4 regions of the Streptomyces sp. NPDC038707 genome follow, and region 2 is predicted to be linked to each of the others. Evidence: riboswitches for the same ligand, from Rfam matches in the RefSeq annotation. Region 2 holds a riboswitch; each other region holds the start of a gene.

What was found. A riboswitch is a leader RNA that binds a small molecule or an ion and turns the genes downstream of it on or off. The one in region 2 is predicted to bind cyclic di-AMP.
Positions count from the first base shown of each region.
Region 1: another riboswitch for cyclic di-AMP. It lies ahead of AB0E62_RS08465 (transglycosylase family protein); the one in region 2 lies ahead of AB0E62_RS02655 (M23 family metallopeptidase).
Region 3: another riboswitch for cyclic di-AMP. It lies ahead of AB0E62_RS22470 (M23 family metallopeptidase); the one in region 2 lies ahead of AB0E62_RS02655 (M23 family metallopeptidase).
Region 4: another riboswitch for cyclic di-AMP. It lies ahead of AB0E62_RS24450 (transglycosylase SLT domain-containing protein); the one in region 2 lies ahead of AB0E62_RS02655 (M23 family metallopeptidase).

Region 1 covers NZ_JBEZUP010000004.1:336,755-340,919, reverse strand. The annotation lists gene AB0E62_RS08465 (transglycosylase family protein) at 808-1,569, opposite strand; cyclic di-AMP (ydaO/yuaA leader) riboswitch at 1,575-1,795, opposite strand; gene AB0E62_RS08460 (transglycosylase family protein) at 1,934-3,094, opposite strand; gene AB0E62_RS08455 (cytochrome P450) at 3,263-4,165, opposite strand, start outside.
Region 2 covers NZ_JBEZUP010000002.1:20,838-25,002, forward strand. The annotation lists gene AB0E62_RS02650 (aldo/keto reductase) at 10-954, opposite strand; gene AB0E62_RS02655 (M23 family metallopeptidase) at 1,096-2,163, opposite strand; cyclic di-AMP (ydaO/yuaA leader) riboswitch at 2,171-2,341, opposite strand; tRNA gene AB0E62_RS02660 (tRNA-Met) at 2,663-2,736, shown strand; gene AB0E62_RS02665 (dihydrofolate reductase family protein) at 2,837-3,970, opposite strand; gene AB0E62_RS02670 (MarR family transcriptional regulator) at 4,066-4,165, shown strand, end outside.
Region 3 covers NZ_JBEZUP010000016.1:61,327-65,491, forward strand. The annotation lists gene AB0E62_RS22460 (HPr family phosphocarrier protein) at 1-102, shown strand, start outside; gene AB0E62_RS22465 (GntR family transcriptional regulator) at 308-994, opposite strand; gene AB0E62_RS22470 (M23 family metallopeptidase) at 1,191-1,937, opposite strand; cyclic di-AMP (ydaO/yuaA leader) riboswitch at 1,950-2,102, opposite strand; gene AB0E62_RS22475 (pitrilysin family protein) at 2,329-3,717, opposite strand; gene AB0E62_RS22480 (pitrilysin family protein) at 3,714-4,165, opposite strand, start outside.
Region 4 covers NZ_JBEZUP010000019.1:7,743-11,907, reverse strand. The annotation lists gene AB0E62_RS24455 (HAD family hydrolase) at 257-1,069, shown strand; gene AB0E62_RS24450 (transglycosylase SLT domain-containing protein) at 1,136-1,624, opposite strand; cyclic di-AMP (ydaO/yuaA leader) riboswitch at 1,627-1,803, opposite strand; gene AB0E62_RS24445 (polyprenyl synthetase family protein) at 2,332-3,342, shown strand; gene AB0E62_RS24440 (DUF2092 domain-containing protein) at 3,657-4,165, shown strand, end outside.

The DNA.
Region 1 (4,165 bases), on a different contig from region 2:
CGCGCCGGGGCGGGGGCGGGGCGTTGAGCGGGCGCGCCGGGGCGGGGGCGCCGGGCGGGCACCTCGGGACGGGGGCGCCGGGGGCAGGCACCTCGAGGCGGGGCGCCGGGGCGGGGCCGCTGGGCAGACACGCCGGGGCGGGGGCGCCGGGCGGGCACCCCGGGACGGGGCCACCGGGCGGGCACCCCGGGACGGGGGCGCCAGGGCAGGCACCCCGGAACGGGGCCGCCGGGCAGACACACCGGGGCGGTGGCGCCGGGCGGGCACGCCGGAACGGGGCCACCGGGGCACGCACCCCGGAACAGGGCCACCCGGGCAGGCACCCCGGAACGGGGCCGCCGGGGCAGGCACCCCCGGGACGGGGCCGCCGGGGCAGGCACCTCGGGGCGGGGGCGCCGGGGCGGGGGCGCCGGGCGGGCACCCCGGGACGGGGCCGCCGGGCAGACACGCCGGGGCGGGGGCGCCGGGCGGGCACGCCGGGACGGGGCCACCGGGGCACGCACCCCGGGACGGGGCCACCGGGCAGACACACCGGAACGGGGCCGCCGGGGCAGACACCCCGGAACGGGGCCGCCGGACAGACGCGCCGGGACGGGGGCGCCGGGGCAGGCACCCCGGGACGGGGGCGCCGGGGCAGGCACCCCGGGACGGGGGCGCCGGGCGGGGGCTCTGGGGCGTGTGCGGAAAAACCCCGCCCCGGCGCGTACGGGGGAAGACGCGCCGGGGCGGGGGCCCATGGGGACGGGGGTGGCCCGCACGGGGCCTCGGAGGGGCCGCCGGGATGCGCGGACCCTGGGGGCCCGGGGGCTACTTCAGGTGGAGCTGCTGGCCCGGGTAGATGAGGTCGGCGTCCTGGACGATGTCCTTGTTCAGCTCGAACAGCTTCTGCCAGCCGCCCGCGACCTTGTGCCGGGCGGCGATGGTGCTGAGCGTGTCACCCTGGGCGACCTTGTACTCGCCGTCGCCCTTCTTGACCTTCTTGCCGGTCGGGGTGGTGACGGTCTTGCCCGCGCTGCCACCGGTGCTGCCGGTGCTCGTGCTGTTGCCGGTGCCCGTGCTCTTGTTCGTCGAGGCGGCCGGGCGTTCGGCGGAGCGGGAGGCGGCCTGCTGGTCGGCGGAGCGGGTGGAGGTGCCCGAGCCCTGGGTGGACGACGGGGTGGACGGCGCCGGGGCGCTCGGGGCGGAGCCGTTGTAGGCGGCGCCCGACAGGCCCGTGCCGCAGACCGGCCAGGCACCCTTGCCCTGGGCGGCGAGGACCTTCTCGGCGACGGCTATCTGCTGCGACTTGCTCGCCTTGTCGGCGGTGGAGGCGTACTGCGTGCCGCCGTACGCGGCCCAGGTGGAGGCGGAGAACTGCAGACCGCCGTAGTAGCCGTTGCCGGTGTTGATGGACCAGTTGCCACCGGACTCGCACTGGGCGACCGCGTCCCACTGGGAGGCGGTGGCGGCGGAGGCGTTGCCGGCCGCCATCAGCGGAGCGGCGACGGCGGCACCGGTGACACCGGCGAGCGTGATGGCGCGGACGGCCTTGGACGGACGACGGTGCTTGCCCTTGCCGGTAAACAGCATGGATCGATTCCCCTCACCGACGCCTACGAGGTGAGCTGTCGGGTTCGGGCCGGTTGAGTTGCCCGGCCGCGTCATCCGCTTGCGCGTGACGCGGCTTCACCCCCAGCCGGTCCCAGCTCAACTGCTGGGCCCGGCGCCTACCTTGGGTCCCCCGCTCCTGCCTACGGCGCTTGTTCGCGACGACTGTTCCCGGGCAACCACTGGCAGGATTCGGCGTGGTGGATGCCGGGGCTCGCGGTGAACGAGCGGCCTCGACCGTAGACAGGTGATCGCCGGAATTTCAAAGACGATCAGGGCTTCTGAGACTCATCCCACACTTTCGCCAAACCGGACATTAGGGCGTTAAACAGGACGTCAAGTCCCGCTACTTTGCGCCCGTTTCGCCCTGGACATCCAGGGTCTGACCGGCGGTGATGTGATTCGGGTCGGCGCCGATGGCCTTCTTGTTGCCGGTGTACAACGCGTGCCATCCGCCGTCGACGTCAAGGGAGTCGGCGATGGAGGACAGGGAGTCGCCCTGGCGGACGGTGTAGGTGTCCGGTCCGCGGGAGGCGTGCCGGCCGGACGGGGCCCCGTTCTGACCCTTTGTCACCTTTTCGTCCGCGCTGGGTCCCCGGTGCCGGCCGCCGGTGCCGACGGCGCCGGTGTCGACCAGGCTCCAAGAACCGGCCGCCTGCTGCGGGTTGCGCACGGTCCCGGCGTCCGGGGTGGCCGTCGGGGCCCCTCCGGGAGTCTGGGAGCCGCCGGTGTCGGGCGTGGAGGTCCCGGCGGCCTCGGGGGTGCCGGTCCCGGCGGGACCGGGGGTCGCGTCCGCGCCCTCGCCCGCCGCCTCGCCGGCGTCGTCGGCGGCCTGACCCGCTTCCTTGCCGCCCTTGTCGCCCTTGCCTTCCTTGCCGCTCTTGTTGTTCTTGTCGCCCTTGTCGCCCTTGTCGCCCTTGTCATCCTCGGAGGTGGGCGCCTCGGTCGGCTCCGCGGAGGAACCCGGGCCGGTGCCGGAGCCGGTGGAGGGCGTCGCGTCCGGCCGGCCGGACGGGTCGGAGGTCCCCGGAGTCTTGTCCGTGCCGGAGGTGCCGGCCGGTCCGGACGGGTCCTTCGGGGCACCGGTGTCATGGGAGCCGCCGACGCCCGTGTCGACGTCCACGGACCCCGAGTTCTGCGTCAGACCGGACAGCAGGGCGCAGGTGGCCCAGGGGGCGGTGCCCCGGTCGGCGAGGATCTTCTCGGCGACGGCGATCTGCTGCTGACGGCTGGCCTGGTCGGCGCTGGCCGCGTACTGGCCACCGCCGTACGCGTCCCAGTCGTCCTGCGAGATCTGCAGGCCGCCGTAGTACCCGTTTCCGTTGTCCGCGCTCCAGGAGCCGCCGCTCTCGCACTCGGCCACCTTGTCCCACGTGGTGCCGTCGGCCGCGTTGGCACTCGCGGCGCCGAGGAGCGGGATGGCGATGGCGGAGCCGGTCACTCCGGCCGCGACGAGGAGGGCCGGAGCCTGGCGGGGGCGACGGTGTCGACCGTTCCCGGAGAGCATGCAGAAGCCTTTCGAGCGACAGCAGGACCGGCGCGGCGGTCGAAGCCGCTCGCCGCGCTGATGGGTGAACGTATCGGCAGACGATCACTTGTCACAAGTTCATGCCGCACAGATCACGTGAAGATCACAGAGTTGAGAAAGTGTCACCTTCTCCTGGAGGACCTGTGTTCAGGCGGTCGGCGTGAACTCCACCGGCAGGGTGCGCAGGCCGCGCATGATGAGCCCGCCGCGCCAGCGCAGGTCGGCCGGATCGGCGGCCAGCCGCAGGTCGGGCAGGCGGGTGAACAGGGTGGCCAGCGCGGTCTGCCCCTCCAGCCGGGCGAGCGGCGCGCCCAGGCAGTAGTGGATGCCGTGGCCGTAGCCGAGGTGCTGGTTGTCGCGGCGGCCGAGGTCGAGCACGTCCGGGTCGGCGAACCGCTCCGGGTCCCGGTCGGCGGCGGCGAGGACGACGAGCACCGGGTCGCCCGGCGCTATGCGCTGCCCGCCGAGGGCCAGCGGCTCGGTGGCGAACCGCCACGTGGCCAGTTCCACCGGGCCGTCGTAGCGCAGCAGTTCCTCGACGCCCGTCTCCAGCAGGTCCCGTTCGCCGCGGGCCAGGGAGTCCTGGAGGCGGGCGCGCTGGCCGGGGTGGGTGAGCAGCGCGTAGGTGCCGTTGCCGATGAGGTTGACGGTCGTCTCGAAGCCGGCGAACAGCAGGATGAACGCCATGGCGGCGGCCTCGTTCTCGGTGAGGTGCTCGCCGTGGTCCGAGGCCCGGATCAGGCCGGAGATCAGGTCCTCGCCGGGCGCGGGCGTGGCGGACAGCGCCGCGCGCTTCCTGTGGATCAGCTCGGCGAGGTAGCCGCGCATCTTCTTGACGGACCGCGCGACCCCGCCCCTCGGTCCTCCCCCGTGCCGGATCATCATGCCCGCCCAGTCCCGGAAGTCGTCCTGGTCCTCGCGCGGGACGCCGAGCAGGTCGCAGATGGCGTAGATGGGCAGCGGGAAGGCGAACTCGTGGATCAGGTCGGCGGAGCCCGTCTTCGCGAACCGGTCGATGAGCTGGTCGGTCAGCTCCTGCACCCGTGGGGC
Region 2 (4,165 bases):
GACGGCGGACTAGGCCGAGGCCTCCGTCAGCTGCGCGACCTCCGCGTCGGTCAGCTTCAGCTCCGCCACGCCGAGCAGGGCGGGAAGCTGCTCCGGGGTGCGGGCGGAGGCGATGGGGGCGGTGACCGTCGGCTGGGCGGCCAGCCAGGCCAGGGCGACCGTGGCGACCGGGGCCTCGTGGGCGGCGGCGACCTCGTCCAGGGCGGCCAGCACCCGCTGCCCGCGCTCGGAGGCCACGTAGTCCTGGACCCGGTCGGCGCGGGCGCTGTCCACCGTCGCGCCGGGCCGGTACTTGCCGGTCAGGAAGCCCGAGGCCAGCGCGAAGTACGGAACCGCGGACAGGCCCTCGGCGGCGGCGACCGCCTGGAGCGGGCCCTCGTAGGTGTCGCGGGAGACCAGGTTGTAGTGCGGCTGGACGGCGACGTAGCGGGCGAGGCCCTCGCGGTCGGAGAACTCCAGGGACGCGCGCAGGCGCTCGGCGCTGATGTTGGAGGCGGCGATGTGCCGGACCTTGCCGGCCTTCACCAGCTCGTCCAGCGCGCCGATGATCTCCTCGACCGGCACCTCGGGCTGGTCGAAGTGGGTGTAGTAGAGGTCGATGTAGTCGGTGCCCAGGCGGCGCAGCGAGGCGTCGGCGGCGGCCTTGATGTTGGCGGCGGACAGGCCCTGGAACTCGGGGTGCTGGCTGACCTTGGTCGCGACGACCACGTCGGAGCGGTTGCCGCGGGCCTTCAGCCACTTGCCGAGGATGGTCTCGGACTCGCCGCCCTTGTTGCCGTCGACCCAGGCCGAGTACACGTCTGCGGTGTCGACGAAGTTGCCGCCGGCCGCGGTGTAGGCGTCGAGGACGGCGAAGGAGGTCTGCTCGTCGGCGGTCCAGCCGAAGACGTTGCCGCCCAGGGAGAGCGGGAAGACTTCCAGGTCGGAGGAGCCGAGCTTACGAAGTGACGTCATACGTCATGCCAACACCGGCGGAGGCTGATCGCATCCCGCCGCCGGCGCCGGATTCCCGCTTTCCTGGGATGAGCCGTCAGGGTGAGGGCCCTCGTCGTGAGGGGTGAGGCCCCTCGTCGTGAGGGGTGAGGCCCCTGGTCGTCAGGGGGTGAGGCCCTTGTCGCGCAGCCATGCCATCGGGTCGATGCCGGTGGGGGAGCCGCCGGGGTGGACCTCGAAGTGCAGGTGCGGGCCGGTGACGTTGCCGGTGGCGCCGACACGGCCGATGACCTCACCGGTGGCGACCTTCTGACCGGCCGTGACATTGACCGAGGACTGGTGGCAGAACCACAGCTCGGTGCCGTCGTCCAGGGTCAGGACGGTGCGGTAGCCGTACGCGCCGGCCCAGCCCGCCTCGGTGATCGTGCCGCTGTGCACGGCCTTGATCAGGGTGCCGGTGGGGGCGGCGAAGTCGAGGCCGGTGTGGTGGCCGGAGGACCACATCGAGCCGGCCTGCCCGAACGTCGAGGTGATCGTGTACGAGGAGGTGGGCAGCGCGTACTGCCGGGCCAGCGCGGCCAGCCGCTTCTCCTCCGCCGCCTTCTTCGCCTCGGCTTCCGCCTTCTCCGCCTGGGCCTCCGCCTTCTCCTTGGCGGCGGCGGCCTGGGCGGCGGCCTGCTGCTCGGCCTGGGCGGCGGCCGCGGCGGTCTGCTTCTCGGCGGCGGCGAGCGCGGCGGCGGCGGCCTTGCTGTCGGCCTGGCCCTGCTGCTGCTCGGCCTGCGCCATGATCCGGTTGCGCAGCACCTCGCCCGCGTCGGCGCTGTCCTGGCCGGTGTCGGAGGTCACGGCGACGGTGGCGAGCGTGGTGGCCGCGGCGGCCTCGGCGGGCCGGTCGTCGTCGGAACCGTCGTGGAGGAGGGAGCCGACCGAGGGCAGGTCCGGCATGGAGAGGGAGACGGGCGCCTTGCCGTCGTCGGCGCTGGCCATGCCGCCCGCGCCGACCGCGGCCATGACACCGACGCCGAGGACGGTGGAGCTGCGGGCGAAGCCGCCGCGCTGCTTGGCGACCCGGTGCCGGCCGCGGACCGGGGCGACGGAGTCCTCGGTGGGGTTCCACTCCTCCCACGGGCCCTCGTCGGCACGGTAGGCACCGAAGCCGAAGACCTCGGGCTCGCTCTCGGGCTGTGCCGGTATGGACGGGGCTTCGGGGCCAGGCCGGTTGGACGCCACGCGGGCGCGCTCCTTTCCTTCCTCCGCCTACCGGGTTAGCTGACGGGTTCGGAGCAGGAAGGTCTCCTACGCGCGTATACCGGTCGTGGACTCGCGTGAGTACACGGCGGGTATCCGCGTGATTCACCCCAAAGTGGTGGTTCCCCGGTTCCCTCGCGGGATTCGGCGCGTGCGCACGGAGCCGCCTCTTGTGACGGCTGGGACGACCGCGCTGCGTTATCGAACGTTAATAGACCTGACAGTCACTTTCCAAGCCGGTCCCCTTGATCATTAACGTTTTTACCGGTGGAGTTATCAGCAACTATCCCGTCAAGTCGGGCAAAGTGATCGACACTCAGAAACGGTCAGCAGTCACTCGCGATTTTGATGGTGACTCAGATGTTATGCGGACTGCGCTCACCCGATCACCTTGCGTGACTCTTGTGCCCGCCCGGCCGGGGGCCCGCCGAAACCGGTGTGCGAACCATCCCGCGGATGACGTACACTGGAGTCACAACGACGCGGGGTGGAGCAGCTCGGTAGCTCGCTGGGCTCATAACCCAGAGGTCGCAGGTTCAAATCCTGTCCCCGCTACTGAAGGCCCAGGGCCCGGAATCCCAAGGATTCCGGGCCCTGGGTGTATGTGCGCCCCCGGTGCCCCCGGTGCCCCGGTGCCCCGGGCGCCCGGTCCGGCTCAGCCCGGCAGATGCCCGTTCGGCGCCTTCGCGAGGTCCTCCAGCTCCGGCAGGACGACGACCCGGGCGCCCGCCGCCGTCAGCACCCCCGTGCCGTCCGCCGCCGCCACGAAGGTGTCGGGCTCCCGCCAGGCGGTGACCACCCGGCGCACCCCCGCCCGCAGGATCAGCTCCGCACAGGGCGCCGGCCGGGAGGCGCGGCGGGCGCACGGCTCCAGGCTGGAGTACACCGTGGCGCCGGGCAGCCGCGGGTCGTCCGGGCCGGTCTTCGCGAGCGCCGCCTCCTCCGCGTGCACCACCGGGTCGCCGCCCTCGCGCGAGTACCCCCGGGCCAGCTCCGTGCCGTCGGCGGCGACCACGACCGCACCCACGCTGAACGCCGTCCGCGAGGGCGGGCACAGGGCCGCCAGTTCACAGGCGGTGCGCAGCCAGTGGCGGTCGGCGGCGGTGGCGGCCGTACCGGTCCCGGGAGCCGTGGGCGCGTAGCGCATCAGGACGACGTCCTCGATCCGGCGGGTGTCCAGCAGCCGCAGCCGTCCGCCCGGGTAGGCGCCCGGGCCGAACAGCCGCGGGGCCGCCGGGTCACCGACCAGCAGCGGGGCGAGGACGAGCTGGAGCTCGTCGGCCAGGCCCTGCTGGAGAAGCTGGGTGTGCACCGTGCCGCCGCCCTCGACCAACAGGCGCCGCACCCCGCGCGCGTCGTACAGGTGCTCCAGCAGGACCCGCCAGTCCAGGGCGGGACCGAGCGGGACGACGTCGGCGGTGTCCCCGAGGAGGCGGGTGGCCCGTACGGCGCCCTGGTCGGTCGTACAGACGAGCTTGTCGCCGCCGGTGTGCCAGAACCGCGCCGCCGGGTCGAGATCGCCTGAGCCGGTGACGGCGACCTTCAGCGGGTGCTCCGGGCGGCCCTCCGCACGCCGGGCCGCGCGCCGCTCGGCCGAGCGGACCAGCAGGCGGGGGTTGTCGGCGCGGATCGTGCCGGCGCCGACCAGGACGGCGTCGGCACCGGCCCGGACCCCGTCGACCCGGTCGAAGTCGGCCGGGCCGGACAGCAGCAGCCGTTCGGGACCGGTGTCGTCCAGGCAGCCGTCGAGGGAGACGGCGGCGGACAGCAACACGTACGGCAGGGGCATCGGCGCTCTTTCCTCCGGGGCGGGCGGGCGGAGCCGGCGGTGAGGCGGACCACGGACGGCTTGGTTCAAGTTTTAAACAAACTTACACTGGCGGCATGACGACCCGCTGGCTGACGCCCGAGGAGCAGCGCGCCTGGCGCGCCTACATGGCCGCCTCCCGCCTCCTGGAGGACGCGATCGACCGGCAGCTCCAGC
Region 3 (4,165 bases), on a different contig from region 2:
GAGATCGTCCTCGCCTCCGACGCCGAGGGCGCCGACGCCGCCCTGGACCGTCTGGCCAAGCTGGTCTCCGAGGGCCTGGAGGAGCTGCCCGAGACCGTCTGAGCAGACCGGGAAGCCGCGCCGTCCGCACCGGACGGCGCGGCTTCCGCGTTTTCGCGACCCCTCGCACTCCGCCGAATTCCGGGCGGGCCGTCCGTTCCGGCGACCGCACCTGCCGGACATCCGCGAGCGGAAATTCCGGCACCGCAAAAAGGGCAGCGGAAAACACCCGCCACCGAATAACCCTTCTTTGTATACGGCGCGCGTGTTAATGCCGTAGGCCCGACATGTTTACGGGGTGTTGCGAAGTCCTCACACGCTCCCCGGTGCCGGAGAAGCGGAGCCGGTGCGCGCCCGTCGCGCGCTCGGTGTGCAGGGCGGTCAGCGCCCGCGCGCGTTCGCCGTCCCCGCGCGCCACCGCGTCCACGATCGCGCCGTGCTCCACCCAGGTCTCCACCGGGCTCACCGGGGCCTCCACCGCGTACATCCAGGCGATCTTGTGCCGCAGCTGGGTCAGCATCGAGGTCAGCGAGGGGCTGCCGCAGGCCTGGGCGAGCGTCTCGTGGAACCAGCCGCCGAGCGAGCGCAGATCCTCGCTGTTGCCCTTCCGGGCCCGCTCCTGGCCCAGCCGGACCAGGCCGCGCAGCACCTTCAGGTGGGCCTCCGTGCGCCGCTGGGCGGCCCGCGCGGCGCCCAGCGGCTCCAGCAGCGTCCGCATCTCCAGCACGTCGGCGGCCTCCTGCTCGGTCGGCTCGGCCACGCACGCGCCCGCGTGCCGGCGCGTCACCACGAACCCCTCGGCCTCCAGGGTGCGCAGCGCCTCGCGGACGGGGACACGCGAGACGCCGTAGCGACGGGCCAGGACTTCCTCGGTGAGCCGGCTGCCGCGCTCGTAGACACCCGCGACGATGTCGTCCCGGACAGCGGTGCACACCGAGTGCGCCGGAATACGCATGACCGACCTCCGCCTTAATCCCCGTGAAACGCCGACACTGGACGCCTGTTCCGCGACTCTATTCCAATGCACCGGAATTTCCGACGGGGGGCGGTAATCCATGGATATTTTTTGGACAACGGGTCCGGCGGACACCGTGAAAAACGGCGAAAGCCCCGGCTCGGTGAGCCGGGGCCGCCAGGGAACGCGCGGAGCGTCAGATGTGCACGCCGTGCCCGCGGAGATAGGCGACGGGGTCGATGTCGGAGCCGTAGTCCGGGCTCGTGCGCGCCTCGAAGTGGAGGTGCGGGCCGGTGACGTTGCCCGTGGCGCCGGACAGACCGATCTGCTGGCCCGGCTCCACCTTCTGGCCCACCGTGACGCCGATGGACGACAGGTGCCCGTACTGCGTGTACATGCCGTCGGCCATCCGGATCACGATCTGGTTGCCGTAGGCGCCGCCCCAGCCGGTGGCGACGACCGTGCCGGAGCCCACCGCGTGCACGGTGGTGCCGGCGGCCGCGTGGAAGTCGATGCCGGTGTGCGAACCGGAGGACCACAGCGAGCTGGACGCCTGGTAGGCCGTGGAGACGTACGAGTGCGCGATGGGGGCGACGAAGGTGTTCAGCCTGCGGCGCTCGGCCTCGCGCGCGGCGCGGACCCGTTCCTCCTCGGCCCGCTCGGCGGCCGCCTTCTCCGCGGCCTCCTCGGCCGCCTTGCGGTCGGCGGCCTGCTGCTGGGCGGTGGCCTGCGCGTCGATCTGCGCGGCGACGTCCTCGGTGGCGGCGAGGACCGGGGTGAGGCCGGTCTGGTCCACGGGGCTGCCGGCGGCGAGCGCCGGAGAGGCGGCGAGGGTGCCGATGACACCGGTGGTGGTCAGGGCCGCGACGCCGGCCGCCTGAGCGGTGGTGCGCTTGACCCGGCCGGGCTTGCGGTGCTTCCCGGTGGCGCACATGAACGCCATGGAGTGGCTGGTCCTTTCCTTCCCTCTCGCCTACCGGGTTAGCTGACGGGTTCGGAGCAGGAAGGTCTCCTACGGGCCCCCTCGCGGGCGCCCGATTCACCCCAGGGACGGTGGGTCCCCGGCTCCCCTGGCTCGCGCCGTACGGGGACTCGGCGATGGCTGTCCGGTGCCGCGGGTGCGGCGCACTGCCTGACGAACAGCCCGGACGACGCTACGGCGGCCCGCTTTCGATCCTCAAACGGATCCGGGTTTTTGTAGCGCATCCCACAGGTCAGACAGGCAACCTCCGCCCCAAAACGGGCATCTGAGGGACCGAGTGGAACAGCGTGGGGCCCTGACGGCTCGTGACCGTCAGGGCCCCACGCGCGCGTGCGCCGGACGTGCCGGGCCGTTACTCGGCCGACACCACGGTCACCTCACCGATGCCGAGCTCCTCGACCGGTGCCTTGATCTGGGCGGCGTCGCCGACGAGGACGGTCACCAGGCGGTCCACCGGGAAGGCGTTCACCACGGCCGCGGTGGCCTCCACCGTGCCCGTGGCCGCCAGCTGCCGGTACAGCGTCGCCTGGAAGTCGTCGGGCAGGTGCTGCTCGACCTGGTCGGCCAGCGTGCTCGCGACGGCCGCCGCGGTCTCGTACTTCAGCGGCGCCACGCCGACGAGGTTCTGCACGGCGACGTCCCGCTCGGCGTCGGTCAGGCCCTCCGCCGCGACAGTGCGCAGCACCTTCCACAGGTCGTCCAGCGCCGGGCCGGTGTTCGGCGTGTCCACGGAGCCGCTGATGGCCAGCATCGCCGCGCCCGTGCCGTCCGGCGCGGACCTGAGGACCTGCCCGAAGGAGCGCACGCCGTAGGTGTAGCCCTTCTCCTCGCGCAGCACGCGGTCCAGGCGGGAGGTGAGGGTGCCGCCGAGGCAGTACGTGCCGAGCACCTGGGCGGGCCACACCCGGTCGTGCCGGTCGGGGCCGATCCGGCCGATGAGCAGCTGCGTCTGTACGGCACCGGGCCGGTCCACGATGACCACGCGCCCGGTGTCGTCGGCGGTCACCGGGGGCACCGGGCGCGGTTCGCCGGGGGTGCCGGTCCAGGCGCCCAGGGTGTCGCCGAGCAGCGCGTCCAGGTCGGTGCCGGTCAGGTCGCCGACGACGACCAGGGTGGCCGTGGCGGGCCGCACGTGACGGTCGTAGAAGGCGCGTACGGCCGCCGCGTCGATCTTCTCGACGGTCTCCTCGGTGCCCTGGCGCGGCCGGGACATGCGCGAGGTCGCCGGGAACAGCTCCTTGGAGAGTTCCTTGGCGGCCCGGCGGGACGGGTTGGCCAGCTCGTGCGGGATCTCGTCCAGGCGGTTGCGGACGAGGCGCTCGACCTCGCCCGGGGCGAAGGCGGGCGCGCGCAGCGCGTCGGCGAGCAGGCCGAGGCCCTTGGCCAGGCGGGAGGCAGGGACCTCCAGGCTGAGCCGGAGCCCGGGGTGGTCGGCGTGCGCGTCCAGGGTGGCGCCCGCGCGCTCCAGCTCGGCGGCGAACTCCTCGGCGGAGTGCCGGTCGGTGCCCTCGGAGAAGGCCCGCGCCATGATCGTGGCGACGCCGTCCAGGCCGGCCGGCTCGGCGTCCAGCGGCGCGTCCAGCAGCACCTCGACGGCGACGACCTGCTGGCCGGGGCGGTGGCAGCGCAGCACGGTCAGGCCGTTGTCGAGCGCGGTGCGCTCGGGGGCCGGAAACGCCCAGGGCCTGGCCTCGCCGGGCTGCGGCTGGGGGTGGAACTCCATGGTGGCGAGCTCGGTCACTTGGCCGTCTCCTCGTTCTCGGTCTCGTCGCGGCCCGCCTCTACGGTCGCTTCCTGCTCCGGGTCCTCGGGGACATCGGCGTCCGGGGCGGCCTGCGGGGACTTCGGCTCGTAGACCAGGACCGCGCGGTTGTCCGGCCGCAGGCGGGCCGCGGCCACTTCCCGGACCTCCCCGGGGGTGACCTCCAGGACGCGCCGGACGGCGGTCAGGGCGAGCTGCGGGTCGCCGAACAGGACGGCGTACCGGCACAGTTCGTCGGCGCGGCCGGCGACCGTGCCGAGCCGGTCCAGCCACTCGCGCTCCAGCTGGGCCTGGGCGCGCTCCATCTCCTCGGGGGTGGGGCCCTCTTCGGCGAACCGGGCCAGCTCCTCGTCGATGGCGGTCTCGATGACCGGCACCTCGACGTCACCGGAGGTCTTCACGTCCAGCCAGCCCATGGAGGGCGCGC
Region 4 (4,165 bases), on a different contig from region 2:
TGCCTCACTCTCATCCGTGCCATGCATGGCGAAGCGTTCCATGTGGTCGGGCCACACGTTACGGCCGACACGCGTGTCATGGGCAGTGGTCCCGGTGCCTTGGTGCTTGCCCGAAAGGGTGCTCGCGCGGGCCCACGGCGGTCCGGCGCGCGTGTGTCAGGAAGTCGTCCCCGGGCGGCACTTGGGGGCGCGCGGTACGGCGGGTGCGGGCCACGAGGGAGGGGTCGGCGGGGCCCGGGGTCCGTATTCTCTGGGCATGGCACCCACCCCGGCATATGCCCTCATCGCCACTGACCTGGACGGAACGCTGCTGCGCGGCGACGACACCGTCTCCGACCGGTCGCGCGCCGCGCTCGCGCGGGTGGCGCGGGCCGGGGCCCGGCATCTGGTGGTCACCGGCCGCCCGGCGCCGCGGGTACGGCCCCTGCTCACGCGCCTCGGCTGCACCGGTCTGGCGGTGTGCGGGCAGGGCGCGCAGGTCTACGACGCCGGGGCCGGCCGGCTGCTGTGGTCGGTGCGGCTGGACCGGGAGCTGGCGGAGACCGCGCTCGGCAAGGTCGAGGCGGAGGTGGGGCAGGTGTACGCGGCGGTCGACCAGGACGGCGAGGACGGGCTGACGCTCATCGAGCCCGGCTACCGGATGCCGCACCCGACGCTGCCCGCGGTGCGGGTCGCCCGGCGCGCCGAACTGTGGGCCCGGCCGATCAGCAAGGTGCTGCTGCGGCACGCCGAGCTGTCCGACGACGAGCTGGCGGCCGTGGCGCGCGCGGCGGTGGGCTCGCTGGCGAACGTCACCATGTCGGGGCCGGGCACCGTGGAGCTCCAGCCGAGCGGGGTGACGAAGGCGACCGGGCTGGCGCTGGCCGCCGAGCGGCTGGGGACCGGTGCCGAACGGGCCCTCGCCTTCGGTGACATGCCCAACGACATCCCGATGTTCCGCTGGGCGGCGCGCGGGGTCGCCATGGCCGGCGCGCATCCGGAGCTGAAGGCGGTGGCCGACGAGGTGACGGTGTCGAACGAGGACGACGGCGTCGCCGTCGTCCTCGAAAGACTCTTCCCGGCCGCCTGACCGCGGCGGGGGCCCGGCGGCGGGGCGACCGGGCGGGCGGACGGACCGCGGCGGGCGGCGGGTGCGTCAGTAGGCGCCGAACACGTTGTCGATCGAGCCGTAGCGGGCCGCCGCGTAGTTGCAGGCGGCGGTGATGTTCGCGACCGGGTCGTAGATGTCGAAGGACGTCCCGGCGACGTGGTACGCGTTGAAGGTCGGGTCGATGACCTGGAGCAGGCCCTTGGACGGGATGCCCTTGGCCGCGTTGGAGTCCCAGAGGTTGATGGCCGCGGGGTTGCCGGAGGACTCGCGGACGACGTTGCGGTAGATGCCGTTGTAGGTGCCCGGGATCTTCTTCTCGGCCATGATCGCGAGCGACTCGCGGATCCAGCCGTCGAGGTTGTCCGGGTAGCCGGCGGGGGTGGTGCCCACGGCCGGGGCCGCGGTGGTGGCGGCGAAGGCGCCGGACGCGCCGACGATCGGCAGGGCGAGGGCGGCGGCGCCGGTGCAGGCGGCGGCGAGGGTGCGGATGAGGCGGGTGTTCCCGGTACGGCGGTGCTGAGCGGCAGCAGACATCGAAAGATCCTCTCCGGCGCCTGCGAGGTGAGCTGTCGGGTTCGGGCGGGGAGGTGCCCGGCCGTGCCCGGAAGGAGGCACGGCTTCACCCCGAGCCGTTCCGGCGCGGCGGATGCCGTCCGGCGCGGCGACTTACCTGGGTCCCCCGCTCCTGCCGTACGAATGGGTTCGTGAATGGGTTACGCGGGCGGCGGCAGGATTCGGCGTCCGCCCGACGGCCCGGAACGTATGCGAGAGCACATGTCGGGAACAAGTACCGGATTCATGCAATGCGCTGTTTGACCTTGATCGGCATCGTATGGGGTGCTTGATCCTTTACGGTGGCGCATCCTCAACTCGCCGACGGGGCAAGGGGTGGCGGGGGGAGGGGTTGGTGGCGCGGTACGGCCTGACACGTGACCCAATTCACGAAATAGCAAAATACTTCAAACCAGACATGGGGGGTGTAGCGGCCGAAGGGGGCGAAGTGAAGTGAGGAAGGTGTGGAGAGGTCGCGACACGGTATCCAGATTACCTTTAAGTCAATATATGTCCCTTATTACCGTGTGATCAAAACGATGCCGGTCATGGTCCGATACCACCCGGGCTGGACCGGTGGGCGCTATCGGTGATCGAAACAGGACCGGATACGCTGACTTGAGTGATGGCAGCGACCTATCGACAAACCGTGTAATCGCCAGCAGACACCAGCAGACAGGAGACCCCTCGTGACCGTCGTCGGGCCGTTCGGGCTGAGCGTGCGGGACCAGGCTCTGGAAGCCGATGTCCAGGCCGGATTGGCGGCTGTCGAGGAAGGCTTGCTCGATGCCACCAAGAGCGAGGTCCCGTTCATCACCGAGGCCGCGCAGCACCTCGTGCGGGCCGGCGGGAAACGATTCCGGCCACTGCTCGTGATGCTCGCCGCCCAGTTCGGCGACCCGTACGCGCCGGGGGTCGTGCCGTCGGCCGTGGTCGTGGAGCTGACCCACCTGGCGACGCTGTACCACGACGACGTCATGGACGAGGCGGCCGTGCGGCGCGGGGTGGACAGCGCGAACACCCGCTGGGGCAACTCCGTCGCGGTCCTCACCGGTGACTTCCTCTTCGCCCGTGCCTCCCAGATCCTCGCCGACCTCGGCCCGGAGGCGGTGCGGGTGCAGGCCCTGGCGTTCGAACGGCTGGTCACCGGGCAGATCCTGGAGACCGCGGGTCCCTCGGACGGCCGTGACCCGGTCGAGCACTACCTGGACGTCCTGGCCGGCAAGACCGGCTCCCTGGTGGCGGTGGCCTGCCGGTTCGGCGCGATGATGTCCGGCGCCGGCGAGCGGGTCGTGGACGTGCTCACCCAGTACGGCGAACGGCTCGGGGTCGCCTTCCAGCTGGCGGACGACGTCCTGGACATCGCCTCCGACTCCCACGAGTCCGGCAAGACCCCGGGCACCGACCTGCGCGAGGGCATCCCGACGCTGCCGGTGCTCCGGCTGCGCGAACGGGCCGCCCGGCTCGGCCTGGCCGAGGACATCGCGCTGTGCGAGCTGCTGGACTCCGACCTCGGCGACGACGACCGGCACGCCCGGGCGCTGGCCGCGCTGCGCGCCCACCCCGCGCTGGAGCAGGCCCGCCGGGACACGGTGCGGTACGCGCAGGAGGCACGGGCCGCGCTGGCCCCGCTGCCGGAGTGCGACGCCAAGGCCGTGCTGGTGGAGCTGTGCGACGCGGTGGTCCACCGCGCCGGCTGACCCGGCCCGGCCCGCGCGCCGGCCGCTTCCCGCCCGTCCCGCCGGACCCCGGCGTCCCCCCGCGTCCCCCGGATGGACGCAGCGTCCCCTGCGCCCTGCTCTGCGACCCCTACGGGTCGGAGGAGGACATGGCCGTCGGGTGTCATACCGCAGGCGTAGACGCAGTTGCCTCCGAGGGGTGACGCTTCCGCGCCGCCGATTTGGTCCCATGGAAGCCGCAGAAATCACCACTCCTCACCGATTCGGGTGAGAATGGCGGCTCAGGGTTGACCAGCGTGAGAGCAGCCGCCGCCGACGACGGAGGTAAGGCACACATGGCACCGTACGAATCCGACGACGCAGTGGGCGCCGGGCACCAGGACGCCGCGCGGGACGGGGCCGCGCGCTCCCGCCCGCGCAAGGCCGCCCGGTATGCCGTTCCCGTCGCGGTGGTGGGGGTGGCGGCGGCCACGATCGGGCTCGTCCCGGCGCTCGCCGACTCCGGCGACCCCGACCTGCCGAAGATCACCGCACAGCAGCTCATCGAGAAGATGGCCAGGTCGGACGTGCAGCAGCTGTCCGGCACCGTGAAGATCTCCACCGACCTCGGCCTGCCCGACCTCGGCGGCCTGGAGGACGGCCTGCTCTCCGGCGCGGGACAGGGCGGCTCCGGCAAGGGCGACGGCTCCTCCGCCGACCCCCGGTCCCGGCTCACCGAGCTGGTGTCCGGGACGCACACCCTGCGGGTCGCCGCCGACGGCCCGGACCGGCAGAAGGTGTCGCTGCTGGAGCGCGGCGCAGAGTACAGCCTCATCCACGACGGCAAGGACGTCTGGGGCTACGA